2 regions of the Streptomyces sp. NBC_00122 genome follow, and region 2 is predicted to be linked to the other one. Evidence: riboswitches for the same ligand, from Rfam matches in the RefSeq annotation. Region 2 holds a riboswitch; the other holds the start of a gene.
The links. Region 2 has a riboswitch for ZMP and ZTP ahead of OG737_RS26180 (bifunctional 5,10-methylenetetrahydrofolate dehydrogenase/5,10-methenyltetrahydrofolate cyclohydrolase). Riboswitches for the same ligand answer to the same signal wherever they lie in the genome.
Positions count from the first base shown of each region.

Region 1: linked by a shared signal. The riboswitch ahead of glyA (serine hydroxymethyltransferase) and the one ahead of OG737_RS26180 (bifunctional 5,10-methylenetetrahydrofolate dehydrogenase/5,10-methenyltetrahydrofolate cyclohydrolase) in region 2 are both predicted to bind ZMP and ZTP.

Region 1 covers NZ_CP108191.1:3,890,969-3,898,323, reverse strand. Annotated here, with positions in the region: gene trpS (tryptophan--tRNA ligase) at 1-650, opposite strand, end outside; gene glyA (serine hydroxymethyltransferase) at 1,131-2,396, opposite strand; ZMP/ZTP riboswitch at 2,431-2,521, opposite strand; gene rocD (ornithine--oxo-acid transaminase) at 2,631-3,833, shown strand; gene OG737_RS18555 (glutathionylspermidine synthase family protein) at 3,841-5,043, opposite strand; gene OG737_RS18550 (hypothetical protein) at 5,052-5,369, opposite strand; gene OG737_RS18545 (DMT family transporter) at 5,481-6,326, shown strand; gene OG737_RS18540 (PLP-dependent aminotransferase family protein) at 6,375-7,355, opposite strand, start outside.
Region 2 covers NZ_CP108191.1:5,665,609-5,672,963, forward strand. Annotated here, with positions in the region: gene OG737_RS26160 (MoxR family ATPase) at 1-1,022, shown strand, start outside; gene OG737_RS26165 (DUF2201 family putative metallopeptidase) at 1,019-2,827, shown strand; gene OG737_RS26170 (RNA polymerase sigma factor) at 2,839-4,443, opposite strand; gene OG737_RS26175 (methyltransferase domain-containing protein) at 4,659-5,420, opposite strand; ZMP/ZTP riboswitch at 5,478-5,571, shown strand; gene OG737_RS26180 (bifunctional 5,10-methylenetetrahydrofolate dehydrogenase/5,10-methenyltetrahydrofolate cyclohydrolase) at 5,638-6,483, shown strand; gene OG737_RS26185 (MAB_1171c family putative transporter) at 6,560-7,355, opposite strand, start outside.

The DNA of each region.
Region 1 (7,355 bases), 1.8 Mb from region 2:
GGCTCGTCGAGGAGGTTGATCAGGCCCTTGGGGGACGACGCGGACTTCGACATCTTGATCGCAGGGTCCTGGAGGTCGTAGATCTTCGCGACCTCCTTGACGATGTGCGCGGCGGGGAGGGTGAAGGTCTGCCCGAAGCGCTGGTTGAAGCGCTCGGCCAGGTCGCGGGTCAGCTCGATGTGCTGGCGCTGGTCCTCGCCGACGGGGACCGCGTTCGCCTGGTAGAGCAGGATGTCGGCGACCTGGAGGATCGGGTACGTGAACAGTCCGACGGTGGCGTTGTTGACGCCGCCCTTGGCGGACTTGTCCTTGAACTGGGTCATCCGGCTGGCCTCGCCGAAGCCGGTGATGCAGTTCATGACCCAGCCGAGCTGCGCGTGCTCGGGCACGTGGCTCTGGATGAAGAGCGTGCAGCGCTCGGGGTCCAGGCCGGCGGCCAGCAGCTGCGCGGCGGAGAGGCGGGTGTTCGCGCGCAGATCCTTCGGATCCTGCGGCATGGTGATCGCGTGCAGGTCGACGACCATGTAGAACGCGTCGTGCGTCTCCTGCAGGGCGACGTACTGGCGGATGGCTCCGAGGTAGTTCCCGAGGTGGAACGAACCGGAGGTGGGCTGGATGCCGGAGAGCGCGCGAGGACGATCAGAAGCCATGGCTTCATTCTCTCAGGTGCGGGGGCGGGCTCGGGCCCTCCGCTGGCCGGAACCTTCCGGGTCGCGACCGGTCGCGCCGGTGCCGCGCACGGGTACCGGCCGGTAGCGGCCCGGCCGGATCTTGCCCCGGCCGAACGACCGATTTCCGCCGCCGCCCGAACCCGCGCCTCGAACGCCGGCGGGGCTGGGCGGTGCCGCTGCGCGGGGCTCTCCGGGCTCCGCCCGACTGCGCCTCGAACGCCGGCGGGGCCGGGCTGGGCTCCGCCCCGGACCCGGCGCCTTCGGCGCGGGTACGCCTTCGAACGCCGGGCTGGGCTGGATTGCCCTGCGGGCAATCCAGCCCAGGCTGGGCGCGGGGTTGCGCCGCGCGCACTTCCAAGCCGCTGCCGCGGCATATCCAGCCCTGCCGGGCACGATCCAGCCCCGCCGGCGTTTGAGGCGCGGGGGGCCGGGGCGGCGGCCCGGGCGGGGCCGTGGGGGTTACAGGGGGAGGCCCGGGGCCGGGAAGGCGGACATCAGGGCGGTGACCTCCGCGCGGACGGCGGCCAGCGCCACCTCGTCGGACTTGGCGGCGGCGTCGACCGAGCGCGAGATCCAGTCCGCCACCAGCGGCATGTGCAGGGCCCCGAGCCCCCGCGACGTCAGGGACGGGGTGCCGATCCGGATGCCCGACGGGTCGAACGGCTTGCGGGGGTCGAACGGCACCGTGTTGTAGTTCACCACGATCCCCGCCCGGTCCAGGGCCTTCGCCGCGACCTTGCCCGGGACGTCCTTGCCCGTCAGGTCGATCAGGATCAGGTGGTTGTCCGTACCGCCCGAGACGAGGTCGAAGCCCCGCTCCAGCAGCGCAGCCGCCAGCGCCTTCGCGTTGGCGACGACCGCGTGGGCGTACGAGACGAACGACGGCTGCGCCGCCTCGTGCAGCGCCACCGCGATACCGGCCGTCGTCTGGTTGTGCGGCCCGCCCTGGAGGCCCGGGAAGACGGCCTTGTCGATGGCCTTCGCGTGCTCCTCGCGGCACATCAGCATCGCGCCGCGCGGACCGCGCAGCGTCTTGTGCGTGGTCGTGGAGATCACGTCCACGTGCCCCGCCGGGGACGGGTGCGCCCCGCCCGCGATCAGGCCCGCGATGTGCGCCACGTCGGCGACGAGGACCGAGCCCGCCTCCTGCGCGATCGACGCGAACGCCGCGAAGTCGATCGTGCGCGGCAGCGCGGTGCCGCCGCAGAAGATCACCTTGGGGCGTTCCGCCAGGGCCAGGTCGCGCACCGCGTCGTAGTCGATGAGCCCGGTGTCCGCACGGACGCCGTACTGCACGCCCCGGAACCACGACCCCGTCGCCGAGACGCCCCAGCCGTGGGTCAGGTGCCCGCCCATCGGCAGCGCCATGCCCATCACCGTGTCGCCCGGCTTCGCGAAGGCGAGGTAGACGGCCAGGTTCGCCGGGGAGCCGGAGTACGGCTGGACGTTGGCGTGGTCCACGCCGAACAGGCCCTTGGCCCGCTCGACGGCGAGGGCCTCGACGCGGTCGATGTTCTGCTGGCCCTCGTAGTAGCGGCGGCCCGGGTAGCCCTCGCTGTACTTGTTCTGCAGCACCGTGCCGGAGGCTTCGAGCACGGCCGCGGACACGTAGTTCTCGCTGGGGATCAGACGCAGGGTCTGCGCCTGGAGCGTTTCCTCCGCCGCGACGAAGGACGCCAGTTCGGGGTCGGTCGCGGAAAGGGCGGGATGGCGGCTCGCGGACATGGCGGGCTCCTCCGGGGTCGATGTGATCGGTACCCCGCGAGGCCCAGGCGAGCGGCCCTGTATGCGGACGAGCGCGCACGGCTCCCCCGGAGTTGGTTCTCCGTACGCCAGTCGCCGTGCGTACCGGCCACCTTAGCGGGCGCGCCACAAGAAAGGTTTCTCCGTCCGCTGTGCGAGCGAGGATGGAAAGTGACGCCACCCTCGTCACCGGCCTGACGGACGATCGGAGACCCCGTGTCGACAACTGCTGATGCCATCCGCTCCGCCGAAGCGCACAGTGCGCACAACTACCACCCGCTGCCCGTGGTCGTCGCCACCGCGGAAGGCGCGTGGATGACCGACGTGGAGGGCCGCCGGTACCTCGACATGCTCGCCGGCTACTCGGCGCTCAACTTCGGGCACGGCAACCCCCGTCTGCTCGACGCCGCCCGCGCGCAGCTGGACCGGGTCACGCTGACCTCGCGCGCCTTCCACCACGACCGCTTCGCCGACTTCTGCACCGAGCTCGCCGCGCTGTGCGGCAAGGAGATGGTGCTGCCCATGAACACGGGCGCGGAGGCCGTGGAGACGGCCGTGAAGACCGCGCGCAAGTGGGGCTACGAGGTCAAGGGCGTGCCGGACGGGCACGCGAAGATCGTGGTCGCGGCGAACAACTTCCACGGCCGGACGACGACGATCGTCTCCTTCTCCACGGACCACGAGGCGCGCGACCACTACGGCCCGTACACCCCCGGCTTCGAGATCGTCCCGTACGGCGACCTGACCGCGCTGGAGTCGGCGGTCACCGCGCACACCGTCGCCGTCCTGCTGGAGCCGATCCAGGGCGAGGCGGGGGTGCTGGTGCCGCCCACCGGATACCTGAAGGGCGTACGGGAGCTGACGCGCGAGCGGAACGTCCTCTTCATGGCGGACGAGATCCAGTCGGGGCTGGGCCGGACCGGCAGGACCTTCGCGTGCGACCACGAGGGCGTCGTCCCCGACATGTACGTCCTCGGCAAGGCGCTCGGCGGCGGAGTGGTGCCGGTCTCGGCCGTCGTCGCCGACCGGGACGTGCTCGGGGTGTTCCGGCCGGGCGAGCACGGCTCCACCTTCGGCGGGAACCCGCTCGCGTGCGCCGTCGGCCTGGAGGTCGTGGCGATGCTCAGGACGGGCGAGTACCAGCAGCGCGCCACCGAGCTGGGCGACCACCTGCACCGGGAGCTGAACCTGCTGGTCGGCACGGGCGCGGTGACCGCCGTACGCGGGCGGGGGCTGTGGGCGGGCGTGGACATCGAGCCGTCGCGCGGGACCGGACGGGAGATCTCCGAGAAGCTGATGGAGCTGGGCGTCCTGGTGAAGGACACCCACGGGTCCACGATCCGGATCGCCCCGCCGCTGGTGATCAGCAAGGAGGACCTGGACTGGGGCCTGGACCAGCTCAGGTCCCTCCTCGCCTGACCCTTCGCTACAGGATCACGTGGGGCAGGAAGCGGGCGTACTCGTCCGTGACCGGCCCCGCCGATTCGCGGATGCCGAGCCCCGCCGCCTCGTCCTCGACGACCCACGCGCCGAGCACCACCCGGTTGCCGTCGAAGTCGGGCAGCGGGGCCAGGGCCTGGAAGCAGTACCGCTCCCCCTCCTCCGGCGTGAACGGCTCGCCGGTGCCGTCCGCCGGGTGGAGGGTGACCCCGGCGCCCTCGCGGCCCAGCAGCGGCTTGGCCACGTAGCCCCCGGCGCCGGGCTCCGCCAGCTCGCGCGGGCCGTCGAGGTAGGCGGGCAGCAGGTTCGGGTGCTCCGGGAAGAGCTCCCACAGGATCGCCAGCAGCGCCTTGTTGGACAGCAGCATCTTCCACAGCGGCTCGATCCAGCAGGTGGTGCCGGAGCCGCCGCCGTGGTCGTACGTGCCGAGGACCTGGGGGCCGAACTCGTCGGTGGCCAGCCACTCCCACGGGTAGAGCTTGAAGCAGGAGCGGATGAAGCGGAGCTTCTCGTCCACGAACCGGCCGGACAGGCTGTCCCAGCCGATCTGCTCCACGGACAGGGCCTGGGTGTCCAGGCCGGCCTGCTCCGCGGTCTCCTTGAGGTAGGCGACCGTCATCAGGTCCTCGCCGAGCTCGTCGGTCTCGGAGTGCGCGAAGTGCAGGGGGCCGGGCGGAAGCAGCTCGGCCTGCCGGCGCCAGGCGTCGACGAGGCGCTCGTGCAGGGAGTTCCACTGGTCGGCGCCCGGGAAGCGCGCCTCCATCCAGAACCACTGCGGACTGGCCGCCTCCACGAGGGAGGTGGGGGTGTCGGCGTTGTACTCCAGCATCTTGGCCGGGCTGCCGGTGCCGTCGTAGCGCAGGTCGAAACGGCCGTAGAGGGAGGGCTGTTCGGCGCGGCGGCGCCAGGACTCGGCGATCAGCGCGGCGAGCTCCGGGTCGGTGATGCCGAGGTCGGCGAAGCGGTCGTGCTCGACGATGTGCGCGGCCGCGGCCAGGCACATGGCGTGCAGTTCCTCGACGACGTCCTCCAGCGCCTCGACCTCGGGAAGGGAGAAGGAGTAGTAGGCGCTCTCGTCCCAGTAGGGGCGCAGGGAGTCGTCGGGGTACCGGGTGAGGGGGTAGATCAGCCCCTGCTCCTCGACGGTCTTCTGCCAGTCGGGGCGGGGCTCGATGGTGTGCCGCTCCACGGGTGCGCTCAGCCGCCGCTGGAGCCGGAGCTGCTGTGCCCGCCGATGCCGCCGCGGGTGACGGCGGACTTGTCGAAGCTGCCGCCGGAGACCTTGCCGTTGCGGACGGAACCGCCGTAGTAGTACGTGCCGCGGCTGCTGCTACTGCTGCCCTTGCAGTGCTTGTCGTCCAGCTTGTCCAGCGTGGTCCGGTCGACGCAGCGCCGGTCCGGCTCGTTGCTGTTGCCGCAGGCCACGAGCGTGGCCGCGAGCAGGCCCATGCCGCCGAGGACGACGGCGCCGGAGCGCATCCGGCGCTGGTTGGTACTACTACTGCTGCTGTCCATGTCTGCTGCTCCCCTGATGGCGTGCTCCCGACAGACTAGAGCGGCGGCCCGGGCCGATGGAATCCGGCCGCCGTGAGATCCGTGACCTAAAGTCAGTTCGTGCTCATTGGGATGATTTGCGCGCTGGGCGCGGCGGTCTGCTTCGGCACGGCGTCCGTTCTGCAGGCCATGGCGTCGCGAGCCGTGGAGCCGGGGACGGGGTCCGGAGTGGACCCGGCGCTGATGATGCGGGCGGTCCGGCAGTGGCGCTATCTGGCCGGTCTCGGCCTCGACGCGGTGGGCTTCGTGTTCCAGATCATCGCGCTGCGCCACATCCCGATCTACGTGGTGGGAGCCGCGCTGGCCGCGAGCCTGGCCGTGACGGCGGTGGTCGCGGCCCGGCTGATGCGGGTGCGGCTGTCCAGGACGGAGTGGGGCGCGGTGGGGGTGGTGTGCGCGGGGATGCTGATGCTGGGGCTGGCTTCCGGAGAGGAGGGCACGGGGGAGGGGTCGCTCGCGCTGAAGCTGGGGCTGCTGGCCGTGGCGGGGCTGGTGCTGCTGGTCGGCACGGTGGCGGGCCGGCTCCCGGACGGGCCGCGGGCGCTGGTGCTGGGTCTGGCCGCGGGGACGGGCTTCGGGGTGGTGGAGGTGGCGGTCCGGCTGATCGACGGCTTCTCGCCCGCCGAGCTGCGCAATCCCGCCCTGTACGCGCTGCTGTTGGGCGGGGGTGCGGCGTTCCTGCTGCTCACCTCGGCCCTCCAGCGCGGCTCGGTGACGGCGGCGACGGCCGGCCTGGTGCTCGGCGAGACGGTCGGCCCGGCGGTGGTGGGGGTGGTCTGGCTGGGCGACCGCCCCCGGGAGGGCCTGGCCTGGCTGGCGGTGACGGGCTTCGTGGTGGCGGTGACCGGAGCCCTTGCACTGGCCCGCTTCGGGGAGCCCCCGGAACCCGCGCCGGTGCCCGTACCCCCGGCCGCGTGACCCCGGCCGCGTGACCCCGCCGCACTGCGGGGCTCCGGTGCGGCGGCGCTACGGGAGGGCCGCCGAGAGGGCCGCCAGGGTCGGGGTCCACGCGCTGTCCGACGGGGTTCCGTAGCCGACGACCAGCGCGTCGCGCGGCGGGAGCACCGCCTGCGGGTGGCGGAAGCCGGACAGGCCGTCCAGGGCCAGGTCCTGCCAGGCCGCCGACTGGAGCACCGCGCGCTCCGTCCCCGCCGGGAGGTCGAGGACCGCGTGCAGGCCCGCCGCGATCCCGGAGACGCCGACCCGGCCGTCCACCGCCGCCACCAGTTCGTCCCGGCGGCGCCGGTAGCGCAGGCGCATGCCGCGCACGTGGCGGTCGTACGCCCCGGAGGTGATGAACTCCGCCAGGGTGAGCTGGTCCAGCGCGCTGGAGGTCCAGTCGCCCATGCCCTTGACCGCCAGGACCTCGTCCACCAGCCCCGGCGGGACCACCATCCAGCCCATGCGCAGCCCCGGGGCGAGGGACTTGCTGGCCGTGCCGAGGTACACCACCCGGTCCGGGTCCAGCCCTTGCAGGGCGCCGACCGGCTGGCGGTCGTAGCGGAACTCCCCGTCGTAGTCGTCCTCCAGGATCAGGCCGCCGGTGGTGCGGGCCCAGTCGACCGCCGCCGCCCGGCGGGCCGGGGTCAGGGCGGCCCCCGTCGGGAACTGGTGCGCCGGGGTCAGGAGCACCGCGCCCGGACCGGGGCCCAGTTCCCCCGTACGGGCCCCCTCCCCGTCCACGCCCAGCGGCGGCGTCCGCAGCCCGGCCCGCGTGAGCAGGTTCCGGTGGACGTCCAGGCCGTACCCCTCCACCGCCACCTCCCGTACCCGCCGCGCCCGCAGCACCCGTGCCAGCAGGGTGATCCCGTGCGCGAAGCCGGCGCACAGCACGATCCGGTCCGGGTCCGCGTACACCCCGCGCGCCCGCGCCAGGTATCCGGTCAGCGCCTCGCGCAGCTCGGGCCGGCCGCGGCCGTCGCTCCCGTACCCGAAGGCCTCGTTCGG
Region 2 (7,355 bases):
AACTGCTCCTCGGCCTCGCCACCGTGCGGCCCGTGTTCCTCTGGGGGGCGCCCGGAATCGGCAAGTCCTCGCTCGTACGGAAGTTCGCCGACTCCCTCGGCCTGGAGTGCGTCAGCCTCCTCGGCACGCAGCTCGCCCCCGAGGACCTGATCGGCGTACCGCAGATCCGAGGCGGCCGCTCCGTCTTCTGCCCGCCAGAGGCCATTGCGCGCGACGAGCCGTACTGCCTTTTCCTCGACGAGCTCAACGCCGCGTCCCCGGACGTCCAGAAGGCCTTCTACTCGCTGATCCTGGACCGCCGGATCGGCTCCTACGAGCTCCCCGCGGGCTCCATCGTCATCGGCGCGGGCAACCGCGCCACGGACAACGCGCTCGCCCGGCCCATCGCCTCCGCCCTCGTCAATCGCCTCACCCACGTCCACCTCCAGGCGTCCGCGCGGGACTGGCTGGTCTGGGCCGGCGAGAACGGCATCCACCCCTGGGTCACGGACTACCTCACCGACCGCCCCGACCACCTGTGGTCGCAGCCGCCCAAGACGGAGGAGGCGTTCTCCACGCCCCGCTCCTGGCACATGCTCTCCGACGCCCTGCACTCCTTCGGGACCGGCCTGGACGAGCAGACGCTGAAGGTCGTGGCGCACGGCACCCTCACCCCCGCCCACGCCGTCTCCTTCTGCGGCTACGCCAAGATCGTCCGCCACACCTTCGGCATTGAGGCGATCATGAAGGGTGACGCGAGCTGGCCGCGCCGCATGGAGGACCGGGACCTGCTGTACTACCTGGCCGAGGCCTTCCGGGGCCGTCTGGTCAAAGAACTCCCCGCGCAGCGCGAACACGTCTCGCCCGCTGTCCGGCAGACCGCCTACCGCGCCAAATCGCTCCTCGTCCAGCTCGCCGAGATCTCCGTCGAGGTCGCCCAGACCGTCATCGCCGACGACGCCGACGGCCTGCCCGTGCTGCCCGCCTGGTTCCTGGTCGAGGCCGCCCGCGACATGCCCCGCCTGGTCGAGGCCCGCCGGTGAGCCGGACCCCGCGCGGCAAGGACGCCAAGCCCGATCCCGCCACCGAGGCCTTCGCGGAGGGCCTCGCCCTGGTCAAGCGGAACCCGGCCCTCGCCGCCGTCGACGCCGCCGTCTGCCGCCAGGCCAAATGCGCGGCTACCCCGGCCGGGGGACTGGCCGCGGTGGACTCCAACGGCACCGTCCACGTCCATCCGACCCGGCGAGCCGACCCCCGGGACTGGGCCTGGACCCTTGCCCACGCCCTGCTCCACCTCGGCTTCGGCCACGTCCCCGCGAGCAAGGACGAGGACCGCCCGCAGCCCGACCGCTTCGACCTCGCCGCCCGCTGCGCGGTGGTCAACCGCTTCCTGCTCACCGTTCCGACAGGCCGGGCCCCCGACCACCTCCCCGCCGAATACCCCGGCGGGGACGAGGACCTGCTCGCCGCCCGCTGGCGCCGCGACGGCATCCCGGCCGCCTACGCGCAGTGCGGCACCGCCGGCGACCACCCCGACCAGGTCCTGGTCACCTGGCGCCGCTGGAACACCACCGCCCCCGACTGGGAGGCCGCTTTCGCGCACGCCCTGACCCGCAGCGTCTCCGCCGCGATGGACGTGGCCGGCGGCCGCCGCGACCGGGTCACCGGCGAACGGACCCGCCAGCAGCCCTGGGACCTGGCCCTGAACTGGTTCGTCTCCTCGTACCCGCTGCTCGGCGGCCTCGCCGCCGGCCTCAAGATCGTCGCCGACGCCGAGCTGGCCCGCTCCCAGGGCATCGCCATCGCCGCGGTCAGCGCGAGCTCCGGCGAGATCTACGTCAACCCGCTGCGCACCTTCACCGACGGCGAATGGCGGTTCATCCTGGCCCACGAGATGCTCCACGCCGCCCTGCGCCACGGCGAGCGCCGCGGCGCCCGCGACCCGTACCTGCACAACGTGGCCGCCGACTACGTGGTCAACGGCTGGCTCGTGGAGATGGGCGTCGGCGAGATGCCCGCGGGACTGCTCCACGACCCCGCGCTGCGGGACCTGTCCGTGGAGGAGGTCTACGACCGGATCGCCACCGACCCGCGCCGGATGCGCCGCCTCGCGACCCTGCGCGGCAAAGGCCTCGGGGACATCCTGGGCGAGCCGCTGCCCCACCCGGGGAGCTGCCCGTACACGGATCTGGACGACTTCTACCGGCGCGGCCTCGTCCAGGGCTTCGACCTGCACGAGGCGGGGCGGCGGGGGCTGCTGCCCGCCGGGCTGATCCAGGAGATCCGGGCGCTGGCCCATCCTCCCGTGCCCTGGGACGCGAAACTGGCCCGCTGGTTCGACGAGTACGTGCCGCGCCCCGCGCCCGTACGGAGCTACGCGCGCCCGGCACGCCGCCAGGCCTCCACCCCGGACATCCCGCGCGCGGGCCGGCACTTCCCGCCCGAGGAGGTGGCCCGCTGCACCTTCGGTGTGGTGCTCGACACCTCGGGGTCGATGAACGCCGCCCTGCTCGGCAAGGCGCTGGGCGCGATCGCCTCGTACGCGGAAGCCCGCGACGTACCGGCGGCACGCGTCGTGTTCTGCGACGCGGCGCCGTACGACGCGGGCTATCTGCCCCCGACCGAGATCGCGGGCCGGGTCCGGGTACGCGGGCGGGGCGGGACCGTGCTGCAGCCGGGCATCGACCTGCTGCAGCGGGCGGAGGACTTCCCGCCCGGGGCCCCGGTGCTGGTGATCACGGACGGATGGTGCGACACCCTGCGGATCCGGCGTGAGCACGCCTATCTGGTTCCGCAGGGTGCCTCCCTGCCGTTCACACCCAAGGGGCCCGTCTTCCGACTGGCCTGAAGGCCGCGGGCCTAGTCGAGGTAGTCGCGCAGCACCTGCGAACGCGACGGGTGGCGCAGCTTCGACATGGTCTTGGACTCGATCTGGCGGATGCGCTCACGGGTGACCCCGTACACGCGGCCGATCTCGTCCAGCGTCTTGGGCTGGCCGTCGTTGAGGCCGTAGCGCATGGAGACCACGCCCGCCTCGCGCTCGGAGAGCGTGCCCAGGATGGACTGGAGCTGCTCCTGGAGGAAGGTGAAGGAGACCGCGTCGGCCGGCACGACCGCCTCGGAGTCCTCGATGAGGTCACCGAACTCGCTGTCGCCCTCCTCACCCAGCGGGGTGTGCAGGGAGATCGGCTCGCGGCCGTACTTCTGGACCTCGATGACCTTCTCGGGGGTCATGTCGAGTTCCTTGCCCAGCTCCTCCGGGGTGGGCTCGCGGCCCAGGTCCTGGAGCATCTGGCGCTGCACGCGGGCGAGCTTGTTGATGATCTCGACCATGTGCACGGGGATGCGGATGGTGCGCGACTGGTCGGCCATGGCACGCGTGATCGCCTGCCGGATCCACCAGGTCGCATACGTGGAGAACTTGAAGCCCTTGGTGTAGTCGAACTTCTCCACGGCGCGGATCAGGCCGACGTTGCCCTCCTGGATCAGGTCCAGGAAGAGCATGCCGCGGCCGGTGTAGCGCTTGGCGAGGGAGACCACGAGGCGGAGGTTGGCCTCCAGCAGGTGGTTCTTCGCGCGGCGGCCGTCCTCGACCAGGATCTCCAGCTCGCGCTTGAAGGCGGGCTTGTGGTCCTCCTCCTCTTCGAGCTTGTACTCGGAGAACAGGCCCGCCTCGATGCGCTTGGCGAGCTCGACCTCCTGCTCGGCGTTGAGGAGCGGCACCTTGCCGATGAGCTTGAGGTAGTCCTTGACGGGGTCGGCGGTGGCGCCGGCCACCATGACCGTCTGCGCCGGAGCGTCGTCCTCGTCGTCGTCGGACAGGACGAAGCCCTGGGTGCCGGCGGCCTTGGGGGCCTCTTCCTCGGCCTCGTCGGCGAGGTCCTCGGCTGCCCAGTCCTCACCCTCCACCGCGGGGGTCTCGCCCTCGTCGGCGTCCTTGGCGCTGGTCTTCTTCGCCGCCGTCTTCTTGGTGGCGGTCTTCTTCGCGGCGGTCGCGGTCTTCTTGACCGTCCGCTTCTTCGGCTCGGCGGCGGCCCCGGCCGTCGCCTCGTCCTCGATGGCGGATGCCGACGGAGCGGATATCGCCGCGGCGGTGGCGGTGGCCGCGCTGGTGGCCGTGCTGGTGGCAGACGTCTTGCGCGCGCCGATGGGGCGCGGCGGGGTGGTTGCCTTCTTGGCCACCGTGCGGGCCGGGGCGGCGGCTGCCTTGCGGGGCTTCTTGGCGGCAGTCTTGGTGGCGGGGGCCGCGCTGACGTGGAGGGCGACACCCTCCTCGTCCAGGACCTGGTTCAGGCTGCGCAGGACCCGCTTCCACTGGTCCACCGGGATGCGGCCGGCCTCGAAGGCCTGGCGCACGTCGTCACCGTTGATGTGACCCTGCTCGCGGCCGCGCTCGACGAGCGCGACGAGGGCCTCCGATTCGGCGATCTCCGGAGGGAACGTACGGGACGGGCTGAGCGACACAAGGAGCCTCTCGTTGCGAACAGATAAGGGGTGGGCGGGACATCATCGCGCGAACTCGGGAAACAGACCCGAGGGGGGTCTGTATTCCGGGGCCGCGCGAGGACGCCTGTCGGTTCATCGCATGCCCGAGTCGATTCGTTACGCGCTGAATTGAGTGACCTGCGCCACGCTGTGGCCGCGCAACCGATCCGGCGGGAATCCGTCCGCCCTCTCCGTCACCCCTTTTTGCGGGCTTCGATGAGGAAGCGGGCGGTGTGCGCGACGAACGGGCCTTCGCGTTCGATCCGTTCGTGCAGCTCGCGCAACCTGTCCCGGTACTGCCCGACCGTGAAGCCGGGCACCATCCAGATCACCTTCCGTAGAAAGTAGATCACGGCTCCGATGTCATGGAACTCCGTACGCAGTCGCTCGGAGCGCAGATCGACGACTTCGAGGCCGGCCTTCGTGGCGTCCGCCACGGCGTCGTCGGGGTGCCGGCCGCGCCGGACCTCCTCCGGCTGGGGCCCGAGGAAGTACTCGACCAGCTCGAAGACGCTCGCCGGACCGACCTGCTGGGACAGGTAGGTGCCGCCGGGCCGCAGGACCCGCGCGATCTCGTCCCACCAGATGGTCACCGGGTGGCGGCTCGTGACCAGCTCGAAGGCCTCGTCGCCGAAGGGCAGCGGCGGCTCGTCGGCGTCGGCGACCACCACCGCGCCGAGCGGGTGCAGCAGCCGGGTCGCCTTCGCGATGTTGGGCGGCCAGGACTCGGTAGCCGCCGTCAGCGGGGGCAGGGGGCCGGATCCGGCGAGGACCTCGCCGCCGCCGGTCTGGATGTCGAGGGCGGACCGGACGCGGGCCAGACGCTCTCCCAGCAGCCGCTGGTAGCCCCAGGAGGGGCGCTGCTCGGTGGCGCGGCCGTCGAGCCAGGAGAAGTCCCAGCCGTCCACGGAGACGGATTCGGCCTCGGCGACGAGATGGTCGAAAGTACGCGTCATGTCTTGATCGTCCCAGGTCGGGCCACGGCTATCCACCGGATATGTCGACTACAGTGGACGGCGGGCCGTGACTGGCGTTCGGGTGGATCACCACCGGGGAGCGGCCCGGCGTACGTCCGTACGTCGACTGCCGCGCGCCTGGGCGAACCGCGATCCGCAGCGACGTTCAGGAGACCCCGTGACGACCGCCCAGACTGCCACCGCCTCTGCCCAGCTGATGGACGGCACGGCCCTCGCCCGCCGCATCTCGGAGCAGACCGCCGCCTACGCGGCGAAGATCACCGAGCGCACCGGTACCGCGCCCTGTCTCGCGACCGTGCTGGTCGGTGAGGACCCCGCCTCCGTCACGTACGTACGCATGAAGCAGAACCGTTGCGCCAAGGCCGGGATCACCTCCCGCCACGTGGAGCTGCCGGCCGAGACCACCACCGAGGAGCTGGTGGCCACGCTCACCGCGCTCTCCGAGGACCCCGAGATCAGCGGCATCCTGCTCCAGCACCCCGTCCCGCACCACATCGACGAGCGCGCCGCCTTCGAGGCCATCGCGCCCGGCAAGGACGTCGACGGCGTCACCATGCACTCCTTCGCCGCCATGGGCTTCGGGCTGCCGGGCTTCGTCTCCTGCACACCCGGCGGCATCATGCGCCTCCTCGCCGCCTACGACGTGGACCTCACCGGGAAGCACGCCGTGGTCGTCGGCCGCAGCGCGATCCTGGGCAAGCCGGCCGGGATGCTGCTGCTGGAGCAGAACGCCACCGTCACCTACTGCCACTCCCGCACCCAGGACCTCCCCTCGATCGTGCGCCAGGCGGACGTGCTGGTCGCCGCCGTCGGCAAGGCCGAATTCATCCGGGGCGAGGACATCAAGCCGGGCGCCGTGGTCCTGGACGCCGGGTACAACGAGGGCAACGTCGGCGACGTCCACTTCGAGTCGGCCGCCGCCCGCGCCTCCCTGATCACCCCGGTACCGGGCGGGGTCGGCCCGATGACCATCGCCGTCCTGCTGGAGCAGACCGTCCAGGCCGCCGCCGCGCAGGCCGGGCTGGACCTCGCGGAGCTCTGAGCCGCGGCCCCGCAGCCGGCCGGCGAACGCCCCGGGCCCTCGGGCCCGGGGCGCTGTGTTTCCGCTTAGGCCTCGCTTAGGCCGTCTCGCGGGCCGCGGCGACGATGGGGGAGGTGCGGAACTCCCGGGCCAGGGCCCCCAGCGGGCTGCCGCCCAGCCGGTACGGGGACGGGTGCTCGCCCTCCGTACCGGCGGCCCCGCGCCGGCAGGCGACGGCGAGCACGGCCGCGTCCGCGACCACGGCGGCCCGGGTCTCGCTCATGCCCTGCCCGCGCGCCGCCTCGTACGCCGCGCCGCGCACGGCGGGGTCGAACCGGGAGGCGAGCGCCAGGATGCCGTCGTCGATGAAGGACTCACGGTGGATGAGGCGGGACCCGACCGGCGACCACCAGGCCAGCGGCACGGTCCGTACCCTCGCGGCCGCGGCTCCGCGCAGTGCCTTCCACAGCGGATACAGCCGCCGGTACTGGGTGAAGTCCCGCCAGGCCGCCGACCCGCCGACCAGCGGCACGATGAACCCCGCACCGATCAGCAGGGCCGCCCCGGAGACCAGCGACAGCGCCACGTCCGCGGAGGCCACCCAGTCCCGGCCGGCCCAGCGGGCCGCCACCGAGGCCCACTTCGCGGCGAGGTAGGCCAGGTCCAGCAGCCCGCCGCACACGATCAGCGCCAGTCCGGTGCGCAGCGGGCGCAGCGAGCGGTCCGCGCGCCACACCCACTTCCCGCACAGCACGGTCAGCGCAGAGGTCCCGACGGTGTGGGCCACCAGGAAGCAGACGATCATCTCGCGGATCCACGGCGTCGTGGCGTAGTACGTGTCCAGGTCCCGGACCCGCTCCACCGGCGCGTCGCCGATCACGAACAGCACGACG